Regions from separate parts of the Pectobacterium carotovorum genome, predicted to be linked through region 4. Evidence: predicted binding sites of a transcription regulator. Region 4 holds the regulator's gene; each other region holds the start of a gene.
What was found. The regulator sigma-54, encoded in region 4, starts transcription at its own class of promoters, with help from an activator protein. The targets are predictions, from matches to a motif close to GTTGGCACANNTTTCGCTNT.
Positions count from the first base shown of each region.

Region 1: a site for sigma-54 is predicted at 1,720-1,739, ahead of norV (anaerobic nitric oxide reductase flavorubredoxin). Genes of this name have one in related genera too.
Region 2: a site for sigma-54 is predicted at 1,373-1,392, ahead of glnA (glutamate--ammonia ligase). Genes of this name have one in related genera too.
Region 3: a site for sigma-54 is predicted at 2,083-2,102, ahead of glnK (P-II family nitrogen regulator). Genes of this name have one in related genera too.

Region 1 is NZ_JAXAFK010000001.1:32,242-35,434, reverse strand. It holds gene norR (nitric oxide reductase transcriptional regulator NorR) at 79-1,617, opposite strand; gene norV (anaerobic nitric oxide reductase flavorubredoxin) at 1,783-3,193, shown strand, end outside.
Region 2 is NZ_JAXAFK010000006.1:13,190-16,382, reverse strand. It holds gene typA (ribosome-dependent GTPase TypA) at 1-1,101, opposite strand, end outside; gene glnA (glutamate--ammonia ligase) at 1,471-2,880, shown strand; gene glnL (nitrogen regulation protein NR(II)) at 3,095-3,193, shown strand, end outside.
Region 3 is NZ_JAXAFK010000001.1:366,198-369,390, reverse strand. It holds gene tesB (acyl-CoA thioesterase II) at 1-192, shown strand, start outside; gene amtB (ammonium transporter AmtB) at 332-1,618, opposite strand; gene glnK (P-II family nitrogen regulator) at 1,658-1,996, opposite strand; gene R9X49_RS01510 (SmdB family multidrug efflux ABC transporter permease/ATP-binding protein) at 2,356-3,193, opposite strand, start outside.
Region 4 is NZ_JAXAFK010000002.1:53,072-56,264, reverse strand. It holds gene lptA (lipopolysaccharide ABC transporter substrate-binding protein LptA) at 1-566, shown strand, start outside; gene lptC (LPS export ABC transporter periplasmic protein LptC) at 1-13, shown strand, start outside; gene lptB (LPS export ABC transporter ATP-binding protein) at 570-1,295, shown strand; gene rpoN (RNA polymerase factor sigma-54) at 1,345-2,778, shown strand; gene hpf (ribosome hibernation promoting factor) at 2,802-3,089, shown strand; gene ptsN (PTS IIA-like nitrogen regulatory protein PtsN) at 3,186-3,193, shown strand, end outside.

The DNA.
Region 1 (3,193 bases), on a different contig from region 4:
CTATTCCGTTACTCCCGTTTTCGTTCGGTAAATAGGTTTGTCTACGGTCTACAGCGCCCCAATTTTCGGGGCGTTTGTTTATTTGATGCCCAATCGCTTTGCCAGCCGATGCAGGTTGCCGCTGTCTATTTCCAGTTCCCTTGCGCAGGATGACCAGTTGCTCTCATGGCGCACCAGCGTTTGTTGGATGACCCAACGCTGATAGTCGTCCGTTGCCTCCCGCAGGCCGCCGCTGATGAAATACGCCGGCGCGATGTCGATAGCGCTCGATGAACCGGAGGTCGCATGAACAGGCTGGGAGGGAAGTTCGAGATTGAAGTGTTCAGGGCCTAACAGCACCTCGCCTGATTCCTGACCTGCTCGCGCCAGCACGGTGGCACGATAAATAGCGTGTTCCAGCTCACGCACGTTCCCCGGCCAGTCGTACTGTTCCAACAGCGCGCCCGCGTCGGCCGTTAACGCCAAACGCGCCAGCCCCAGCTGCGCACGGCTGCGCTCGCAGAAGAATCCCGCCAGCAGCGCCACATCCTGACGACGCTCGCGCAGCGGCGGTACGGATAGCGGGAACACGCTCAGACGGTGGAACAAGTCAGCACGGAACGCGCCATCCAGCACCGCCTGCCGCAGATCGCGGTTGGTCGCCGCCAGCACGCGCACGTTCACTTTCAGGCTATTGTCATCGCCTACGCGCTGGAGATCGCCATACTGCAATACGCGCAGCAGCTTCGCCTGTAGCGTCAGCGACAGTTCTCCAATCTCATCCAGAAACAGCGTGCCGTTATCCGCCATTTCAAACTTGCCGGTGCGATGATGGATCGCACCGGTAAACGCGCCCTTCACATGACCAAACAGCTCGCTCTCCGCAACCGACTCCGGCAGCGCGGCGCAGTTCAGGTACACCAGAGGATGAGTTGCCCGGCTGGAACCGCGATGAATCGCCCGCGCCACCAGCTCTTTACCGACGCCGGTTTCTCCCATAATCAGCACGTTCAGATCGGAACCCGCGACGATATCGACTTCCTTCTTCAGCCGCTGCATCGGTTCCGACAGCCCGACCATTTCCTCAACGCTTTCCGCCGCCGGACTTTCAGCTCGCACCGGTGCGGGCAACTGCCGCTCAAGACGTTCCATCAACAGCGCGTTGCTCAGCGCCGCCGCCGCCATCGCTCCCACCAGCCGCAGTTCTTCATCGCTAAAATGGTCGAACTGACAGGGATCCATACCGTCCACAGTCAGCGCGCCGATCAGATTCTGATTAGCAAATAGCGGCAAGCCGACGCAGGCATGCACCTTAAGATCTTCCTGACTGGGGATCAGGCCGTCATAGGGATCGGGAAGCTGGCTATCTGCCGGAAAGCGCACCACATCGCCCGCACGGGCAATGGCCTCCAGACGGGGATGATCGGACAGACGAAAGCGTCGCCCCAGCACGTCTGGTGCCAGACCGTCGATCGCCAGCGGGCGGAACAGCTGATTTTCGTAACGCAGCAGCGTCGAGGCATCACAGCGTAGCAGCTGGCGCAGGCTGTTAATCAAGCGCTGAAAACGATCCTGATTTGATAGCCCCATTTGTAGCTCAATGGCAATGCGGGCAAGGGCGTTAATAGAGAGTGTCATGGTGTGTCCTAATGACAGAGTCTGTGTCATTAAGACAATAGATAAATCATGTCATTTTGACAATCATCATTTATTAAACCGTTATAAATCAACATATTAAAAATTGGCACGCTTTCTGCAATCTCTACAGCATATTCCCGTATACGACTATCGAGGTTTCAGAACATGACAATTCACGTTAAGAACAATATCCACTGGGTTGGACAACGCGACTGGGAAGTGCGTGATTTTCACGGCACCGAATACAAGACGCTGCAAGGCAGCAGCTACAACAGCTACCTGATCCGCGAAGAAAAAACCGTGCTGATCGATACCGTCGATCACAAGTTCAGCCGCGATTTTGTGCAGAACCTGATGGCAGAAGTGGATCTGAACACGATTGACTACATCGTGATCAACCACGCCGAAGAGGATCACGCCGGCGCGCTGAGCGAACTGATGGCACGTATTCCCAACACGCCAATTTACTGTACCCACAACGCGATCGATTCCATCACCGGTCACCACCACCACCCGGAGTGGAATTTCCACACGGTCAAAACCGGCGACACGCTGGATATCGGCAACAGCAAGCAGCTGATCTTTATCGAAACGCCAATGCTGCACTGGCCGGATAGCATGATGACCTATATGACCGAGGACGCCGTGCTGTTCAGTAACGATGCGTTCGGCCAGCACTATTGCGATGAGCACCTGTTTAATGACGAGGTAGATCAGACAGAACTGTTCGAACAGTGCCAGCGCTATTTCGCCAATATTCTGACGCCGTTCAGCCGCTTAGTCACCGCCAAGATCCATGAAGTGCTGGGCTTCAACCTGCCGCTGTCGATGGTTGCAACCTCACACGGCGTGGTATGGCGTGACGATCCTGCCCAGATCATCCACCTGTATCTGAAATGGGCGGACAGCTATCAGGAAGACCGCATCACGCTGTTTTACGACACGATGTCCAATAACACCCGCATGATGGCCGACGCCATCGCGCAAGGCATCAACGATGTTGACCCCGGCGTAGCGGTGAAAATCTATAACGTCGCCCGCCACGACAAGAACGAAATACTGACGCAGGTCTTCCGCTCGAAAGGCGTGTTAGTCGGTTCATCCACCATGAATAACGTGATGATGCCGAAGGTCGCCGCCATGCTGGAAGAGATCACCGGCCTGCGTTTCCAAAACAAGAAAGCCTCAGCGTTCGGCAGCTACGGCTGGAACGGCGGCGCGGTAGATCGCATTCAAACCCGTCTGATGGACGCCGGTTTTGAAACCACGCTGGCGCTGAAAACCAAGTGGCGTCCTGACGGTTCCGCACTGGAAATTTGCCGCGAACACGGCCGCGAAATCGCTCGTCAGTGGGCGCTGCATCCGCTGGATGATACACCAGCCCGTCGTGTCATTTCGCCAGTAAAACAGCCCACTGCGGCACCGCAAACCGCCAGCGCCCCGCAGAGTGTGAGCGCCCCCGCCGAGAGCGCCTGTGGTTGCAGTGAAGTCGCGGCGCCACAGTCAACCGCACAGCCAGCGGTGCAGTCAGAAAGCGGCTGTATGCAGTGCAGCGTCTGCCAATGGATTTACGATC
Region 2 (3,193 bases), on a different contig from region 4:
CGACAGGTGCAATTCACCACGGCCAGAAACGCGGAACGCATCAGCGTCTTCGGTTTCGTCAACGCGCAGGGCAACGTTGTGTACCAGCTCTTTGTTCAGACGCTCCAGAATCTGGCGCGACGTAACATACTTACCTTCTTTACCGCAGAATGGTGAAGTATTGACGTTGAAGAACATGGTAACGGTAGGTTCATCGACGCTCAGTGCTGGCAGCGCTTCGACATTCTGCGGATCGCAGATGGTGTCGGAAATGTTCAACTCGCCCAGACCAGTGATCGCGATGATATCGCCTGCTTCCGCTTCAGCCGCGTCGATACGCTCCAGACCAAGGTGAGTCAGAACTTTACCGACTTTACCGTTACGGGTTTTGCCTTCGCTATCAACAATGGTCACTTGTTGGTTAGGCTTGACTTTACCGCGCTTGATACGGCCGATACCGATAACGCCAACATAGTTGTTGTAGTCCAACTGAGAAATTTGCATCTGGAACGGCGCATCCATCTCAACCTGAGGCGGAGACACGTGATCGACAATCGCCTGATACAGCGGGGTCATATCTTCCGCCATGTCGGTATGGTCGAGACCCGCGATACCATTCAGCGCAGAAGCATAAATGATCGGGAAATCCAGTTGCTCGTCAGTCGCATCCAGGTTCACGAACAGGTCGAATACCTGATCGACAACCCAGTCAGGACGCGCGCCAGGACGGTCAACTTTGTTGATAACCACAATAGGTTTCAGACCGTTGGCAAATGCTTTTTTGGTCACGAAACGCGTTTGCGGCATCGGGCCATCCATCGCATCAACAACCAGCAGTACCGAGTCAACCATCGACATTACACGCTCAACCTCGCCGCCGAAGTCGGCGTGTCCCGGGGTATCTACGATGTTAATGCGGTAGTCTTTCCAATTAATGGCGGTATTTTTTGCGAGGATGGTAATTCCACGCTCTTTCTCCAAATCGTTGGAGTCCATTACACGCTCGGTTGCTTCGACACGTTCACCGAACGTTCCGGATTGTTGCAACAGCTTGTCAACCAGGGTGGTTTTCCCATGGTCAACGTGCGCAATAATGGCGATGTTACGCAAATTTTCGATCACAGCTTTGCCTCAGGCATTTAGAAATAGCGCGCTATTGTACACGTATTAATCGAGGGACTAAACAAGATCACAAGCATCTATGATAAACAACCTAGAGCTGCCTGCTTTGTGATCCCTTTCACGGTGCAAAAGCGCTACAAGCGAACACGAATGCACCAAATAAGTGCAATAATTCACATATGGAGCACCATTTTGGTGCTTTAGACTATAATGGTGCAGTGGATTTCCGTGAGAAAGCCCCAAGTAGCAACACATTGCACACATTTAAAAAGTTGGCACACTTTTAGCTTTAGTCTACTCACGGCAACAACATCAATCCACAACGATATTCGTTCCACGACGATAAATGACCAATCGGGAGAACCAAGTATGTCCGCAGAACATGTTTTGACGATGCTGAATGAGCACGAAGTGAAGTTTGTTGATTTACGCTTCACGGATACTAAAGGTAAAGAGCAGCACGTCACCATTCCGGCTCATCAAGTCAATGCCGACTTCTTCGAAGAAGGTAAAATGTTTGATGGTTCTTCGATTGGCGGTTGGAAAGGTATCAACGAGTCAGACATGGTTCTGATGCCCGATGCTAGCACAGCGATGATCGACCCGTTCTTCGAAGATTCTACGCTGATCATTCGTTGTGACATCCTTGAACCAGGCACCATGCAGGGTTATGACCGCGACCCGCGTTCTATCGCGAAACGTGCGGAAGATTTCCTGCGTTCTTCTGGCATTGCCGATACCGTCCTGTTCGGGCCTGAGCCAGAATTCTTCCTGTTCGATGATATCCGTTTCGGCAGCAGCACTTCCGGTTCTCACGTTGCTATCGACGACGTTGAAGCTTACTGGAACTCCGGTAAAGAATACGAAGGCGGTAACAAAGGTCACCGTCCAGGTCTGAAAGGCGGCTACTTCCCAGTTCCACCAGTCGATTCATCACAGGACATCCGTTCTGCTATGTGTCTGACCATGGAGCAAATGGGTCTGGTTGTTGAAGCTCACCACCACGAAGTGGCTACCGCGGGCCAGAACGAAGTGGCTACTCGCTTCAACACTATGACCAAAAAAGCTGACGAAATTCAGATCTACAAATATGTCGTGCATAACGTAGCTCACGCTTACGGTAAAACCGCGACCTTCATGCCAAAACCTATGTTCGGTGATAACGGTTCTGGTATGCACTGCCACATGTCTCTGTCCAAAGACGGTACTAACCTGTTCGCTGGCGACAAATACGGCGGCCTGTCTGAACTGGCTCTGTTCTACATCGGCGGTGTTATCAAGCACGCTAAAGCTATCAACGCCCTGGCGAACCCAACCACCAACTCCTACAAGCGTCTGGTCCCAGGCTACGAAGCCCCAGTTATGCTGGCTTACTCTGCCCGTAACCGTTCTGCTTCAATCCGTATCCCAGTTGTTGCCAGCCCGAAAGCACGTCGTATCGAAGCGCGCTTCCCAGATCCAGCAGCTAACCCATACCTGTGCTTCGCTGCACTGCTGATGGCTGGCCTCGACGGCATCATCAACAAAATCCACCCTGGCGATGCGATGGACAAAAACCTGTACGACCTGCCGCCGGAAGAAGAAGCAGAGATTCCAAAAGTTGCAGGTTCTCTGGACGAGGCACTGGCTGCACTGAACGAAGACCGCGAGTTCCTGACCCGTGGTGGCGTGTTCACCGACGACGCTATCGAAGCATATATCGAACTGCGTAAATCTGAGATTGACCGCGTTCGTATGACGCCGCACCCAGTTGAGTTCGAACTGTACTATAGCGTTTAATAACGACAGCGTTTAATAACGACAGCATGGTTGGGTGTGCTGATACCCAACCATGACCGATAAACAACAGAATACTAAGAAGTTTGTTCTTGTTGCCGTGGAAACGCTTCAGCCCATCTTCGGATGGGCTTTTTTCACCACCGGCATTGGCCGTTGCGACGTAACATCCATCATTCACACTACAATGCACCACGACGGTGCGGGAGTCTGCGTTATGGCAACAGGCACGCTGCCCGATGCTGGGCAGATCCTAAATTCTCTGATAAACAGCATCTTATTGCTGGATAACGATCTGGCGATTCACTATTCCAAC
Region 3 (3,193 bases), on a different contig from region 4:
ATGCAGGTCGCCACAATCGATCACTCGATGTGGTTCCACCGTGATTTCCGGTTAGACGACTGGCTGTTATACACCGTGGAAAGTACATCCGCATCCGGTGCTCGTGGCTTCGTTCGTGGGCAATTCTATACTCGGGAAGGCGTGCTGGTTGCATCCAGCGTGCAGGAAGGCGTCATGCGCCGCCGCCAGTAATAAACCTTACGGCAGCCGCGTAAAGTAAAAAAACCACCGCCAAAGGAGATGGTTTAAGACGGGTAATAAAACAGGCGTGGAGTTTCCCCCACGCCTGTTTACTGTATTTGAGTATTCTTACTGATTGATGTAAGCGCTCTTATTGGTTGTAAGCGCTCTCGCCATGGCTGTTGACGTCCAGACCTTCGCGCTCTTGATCTTCAGGTACACGCAGGCCGACAATCATATCCGCCACTTTGAAGGCGACGAATGCCACTACGCCGGACCACACCAGACAAACAATGACGCTGAACAACTGAACCCAAACCTGATGCGCCATCGTCACGCCTTCTGCATAGCCAACACCGCCCAGCGAAGCCGAAGAGAATACGCCAGTCAGGATACAGCCAACGATACCACACACGCCGTGAACACCGAACACATCACACGGGTCATCCACACGCAGCCATCTTTTCAGTACGGTTACGCCCCACAGACCTGCAACGCCGCCAGCCAGACCGATAATCAGTGCGCCACCCACACCAACGGTACCCGCCGCTGGCGTGATTGCCACCAGACCGGCGATACAGCCAGAGCACGCGCCCAGCAGAGATGGCTTACCACGTACCATCCACTCACCGCCAACCCATGCCAGAATCGCAGCGGCAGTAGCAACAACCGTGTTCAGGAAAGCCAGAGCAGCAATACCATTCGCGGCACCGGCGGAGCCGGCATTGAAGCCAAACCAGCCGATGTACAGAATCGCTGTACCGATAAATACCATCGGCAGGTTATGCGGTTTGAAGGCTTCTTTGCCAAAACCAGCACGTTTGCCCAACAGGTAAGCACCAACCAACCCAGCGACCGCCGCGTTGATGTGAACCACCGTACCACCAGCGAAGTCCAGCGCGCCATCCGCAGCCAGATAACCGCCGCCCCATACCATGTGCGTCATCGGTAGGTAGGAGAACGTCAGCCACAGAGCAACGAAAATCAGCACAGCAGAGAAACGGATACGCTCAGCAATCGCCCCAACAATCAGCGCGACAGTGATACAGGCAAAAGAAGCCTGATACGCCACGTGCACAAACTGATAGAAGGTGCCGCTAATGGACTCAATTCCGATGCCTTTCAGCATAAACGTGCTGAAGCCACCGAAGAAGGCGTTACCTTCGCTGAAAGCCAGGCTATATCCGTAAACCACCCACAGGATACAAACCATCGCGAACGTTACACTCACCTGCGTCATCATGGACAGAACGTTCTTAGAACGAATCAGGCCGCCATAAAACAGTGCAATGCCCGGTATAGTCATAAAGAGTACCAGCGCGGTACAAATCATAATAAAAGCGTTATCCGCTTTATCAATCGTCGGTGTTGCAGCCATTGCCCAGGACGGGAGTAATGCCGCCACACCGAGACCTAATGAAGAGAGTCGTTTTTTCATTTTCATCCATCCCTATTTACGTATCTACGCTAGGTGTTGTTAAAGTGCGGCTTCGTCAGTTTCACCCGTACGAATACGGATAACCCTTTGCAGCTCGGCGACAAAAATTTTGCCATCACCAATTTTTCCGGTGTACGCGGCTTTACTGATAACATCGATCACTTCGTCCAGTTGGTCGTCTGCAATCGCGATATCAATTTTTACCTTGGGTAAAAAGTTAACGCTGTATTCTGCACCACGGTATAGTTCCGCGTGCCCTTTCTGACGACCAAATCCTTTCACCTCAGTGACGGTGAGCCCCTGGATGCCGACAGAAGATAACGCTTCACGTACATCTTCCAGCTTGAATGGTTTTATCACCACAGTAACCAGTTTCATTTATCTTCCCCCTAGCCATTACGTTCAGGCTTTCGCCCGTCACTTGTTCGATTACGCGCTCTATGAAGTAGGTCTACGTCATGACTAAAGCAAAGGGTGTGCCATAAATGATTTATCTGGCATAAATCAGGAAAGAGAACGTGTTTAAAGATGAGAAAGGACAAAAAGCCAACACAACGGGAAAGAAATGCAGGAAGATCTGGGCAATAATTGCACTATTTTAGTGCGCAAGGGGTGTTTTCAGTGCAGTGCGGGTAAAAACCGGAATCACGATGCTTACTGATGGTGCGAAGCCGTGAGCAGACTGTCAGTCTGCACCACTCAAGGCGGTGCAGACCACAGAATAACGGCTAATCGAGTCAGACAATGCAAGGCTCGGTGCTGGTGGCAGCAAGATCCTCTCCAGCCAGCTGCAATTGATACATCTGATAATAGCGCCCCTGCTGTTGCAGCAGCTGCTCATGCGTTCCCCGTTCGACGGTTTGCCCATGATGGAGCACCATGATCGTGTCGGCTTCAACGATGGTGGAAAGTCGGTGCGCGATGATAATCAAGGTTGTCTGTTCCCTGATGATACGCAACGCCTTTTGCACCGCTTGCTCCGTGCCCGAGTCAATATTCGCCGTCGCTTCATCGAGAATCAGGATTTTAGGCGTTTGCACCAGTACCCGCGCTATCGCCAACAGCTGCTTTTGCCCGGTAGACAGGTTATTCCCCTGCTCACCAACGCGCGTATGCAATCCTTCCGGGAAAGTCCGCACCAGTTCAGCAAGCTGAACGACCTCCAACACGCGCCAGACAGCCTCTTCGCTGATATCGCGCCCCAGCGTCACGTTCACGAACATGGACTCCGCCAGCACAACCGGATCCTGCTGCACCATTGCCACATTTTGGCGCAATACCGCATGAGAGAGTGTAGAGAGCGGCCGACCATCAAGCCGAATCTCTCCTTCATCCGGCGTGTAATACCCCATCAGCAAACTGGCCAGAGTACTTTTTCCGCTGCCCGTATGCCCGACCAGCGCGACGAACCCGCGCTCTGGTATCGTCAGAGAAATATGCTGTAGTACGCGCTTTTCCGTGCCATACGAGAAAGAGACATCGTCAATATCGACGCGCCCGGTAGCCAGCGGACGTTCATCATCGCCATAGCCCTGCTTTGTACCATCCATCAGTTCAAAGATGCGCTCACCGGCA
Region 4 (3,193 bases):
CCAAAACCAATAATCTGATGCGTAACACCCTGATCGCCAGCTCGCTGTTCGCCGTCAGCGTTTCCGCCTTTGCCGTCACTGGCGATAGCAACCAACCTATTCACATTGATTCAGCACAGCAGTCTCTGGACATGCAGGGCAACACGGTGACGTTCACCGGCAATGTTGTCGTGAAGCAAGGGACGATTGAAGTGAAAGCCGACAAGGTCGTCGTGACGCGCCCACAGGGCACGCAAGGCAGTGAAGTGGTGGAAGGCTACGGTAACCCCGTGACGTTCTACCAGATGCAGGACAACGGCAAACCGGTAAAAGGTCACGCGCAGAAAATCCGCTACGAACTGGCCAAAGACTTTCTGGTGCTGACAGGCAATGCCTATCTGGAACAGCAGGATAGCAATGTAAAAGGCGATCGCATCACCTATCTGGTGAAACAGCAGCAGATGGAAGCGACCAGCGAAAAAGGAAAGCGCGTGACGACGGTGTTGGTCCCCTCTCAGCTTCAGGAGAAAGAGAACAAGAGCCAGCCTTCTCGTTCTCAGCAACCGCAACCACGGGTCACTGAATAAGTTATGGCAACATTAACCGCAGAAAATCTGGCCAAGGCGTACAAAGGCCGTAAGGTCGTCGAAAACGTCAGCCTCACCGTCAATTCCGGTGAAATCGTCGGCCTGCTCGGGCCGAACGGCGCCGGCAAAACAACAACGTTCTACATGGTCGTGGGTATCGTCCCACGTGATGAAGGACGCATTGTTATTGACGACGACGACATCAGCCTGCTTCCCCTGCACGAACGCGCTCTGCGCGGTATCGGCTACCTGCCGCAGGAAGCCTCTATTTTTCGTCGCTTAAGCGTCTATGACAACCTGATGGCGGTGTTACAGATCCGTAAAGATCTGACGACCGAGCAGCAGGAAGATCGTGCCAATGAGCTAATGGAAGAATTCCATATTATTCATTTGCGCGATAGTCTGGGACAATCGCTGTCCGGTGGGGAAAGACGCCGCGTAGAGATTGCGCGTGCGCTGGCGGCGAATCCGAAGTTCATCCTGCTGGATGAACCGTTTGCGGGCGTAGACCCGATCTCCGTACTGGATATTAAAAAAATCATTGAGCATCTGCGTGACAGCGGGCTCGGCGTGCTGATTACCGATCATAACGTCCGCGAAACGCTTGATGTCTGTGAACGAGCCTACATCGTGAGTCAGGGCAACCTGATCGCCCACGGTTCACCGACCGATATTCTGGCCGATGAGCAGGTGAAACGCGTCTATCTGGGCGAAGGCTTCCGACTCTGATAGGGTAATATTTTATCTTTGCAGTACTTATGGGACGTTAGCGCGATTTATGAAGCAAGGTTTGCAACTCAGGCTTAGCCAGCAACTGGCCATGACCCCACAGCTCCAACAGGCCATCCGCCTGTTGCAACTGTCCACGCTTGAATTGCAACAGGAAATTCAACAGGCGCTGGAAAGCAATCCGTTGCTCGAACAAACGGATCAACACGACGAAATCGAGTCATTTGAAAAGGCAGACAGCGATTCACTGGATACCGGTGAAGCTCTGGAACAGAAGGACATGCCGGAAGAATTGCCGCTAGACGCCACCTGGGATGAGATTTACTCCGCAGGCACACCGTCAGGCACCGGCACCGACTATCGCGATGAAGAACTGCCAATTTATCAAGGCGAAACCACGCAAACGCTTCAGGATTACCTGATGTGGCAGGTCGAACTCACACCGTTTTCAGACACCGACGCAGCTATCGCGACCTCTATCGTCGATGCCGTGGACAACACCGGCTACCTGACTGTGCCGCTGGAGGACATTCTCGACAGCATCGGCGACGACGATGTGACGTTGGAAGAAGTCGAAGCCGTACTCAAACGCGTGCAGCGCTTTGATCCCGTTGGCGTCGCCGCTCGCGATCTGCGCGACTGCCTGCTGGTGCAGCTTTCCCAGTTTGCTGACAGCACGCCGCGTCTGGTCGAAGCCCGCCTGATCGTCAGCGATCATCTCGATCTGTTAGCCAACCATGATTTCCGTAGTCTGATCCGCGTCACGCGTCTGAAAGAAGACGTGCTGAAAGAAGCGCTGGCGCTGATCCAATCGCTCGATCCACGGCCAGGGCAGTCGATCAACACCGGCGAATCTGAATATGTGATTCCTGACGTGCTTGTGCGCAAAGTCCAGGGCATCTGGGCTGTAGAACTCAACACCGACAGCGTTCCCCGCCTACAGATTAACCAGCAGTATGCGGCACTGGGCAACAGCGCACGCAACGACAGCGACGGGCAATTTATCCGCAGTAATCTGCAAGAGGCGCGCTGGCTCATCAAAAGCCTGGAAAGTCGTAACGACACGCTGCTGAAAGTGACCCGCTGCATAGTCGAACAGCAGCAGGATTTCTTCGAGCAGGGTGAAGAATTCATGAAGCCCATGGTACTGGCAGATATCGCCCAGGCGGTGGATATGCATGAGTCCACCATCTCACGCGTGACGACACAGAAGTTCCTGCACAGTCCGCGCGGCATTTTTGAACTAAAATATTTCTTCTCCAGCCATGTGAATACCGATAGCGGCGGAGAAGCCTCGTCAACGGCAATTCGCGCGCTGGTGAAGAAGCTTATTGCGGCGGAAAACCCCGTCAAACCACTAAGCGACAGCAAGCTTACGGCACAGCTCTCCGATCAGGGCATCATCGTGGCACGCCGTACCGTGGCAAAATACCGAGAGTCTTTATCTATCCCACCATCAAATCAGCGTAAACAACTGATTTGATCTCAACAGAGAAGGAAGACACTATGCAGCTCAACATTACCGGACACCACATCGAGATCACTGAACCGCTGCGTGATTTTGTGAATGGCAAGTTTGCCAAATTAGAGCAGTATTTTGACCGGATTAATCAGGTCAATGTGGTATTGAGAGTGGAAAAAGTTCAGCAAATTGCCGAGGCCACGCTCCACGTTAATGGTGGCGAGCTGCATGCAACCTCAGAAGCGGAAGATATGTACGCCGCGATAGATTTATTGATTGATAAACTGGCAAGACAGCTCAATAAGCATAAAGATAAACTCAAGCAGCACTAATTTTCTCCTTTGCCGTTTGGCAAAGGAACAAACTCGACCCATCCATCGGATGGGTCGGGATCACCAGAAGTGAAAGCGTCGTTAAGTGAAAATAAAATGAACCA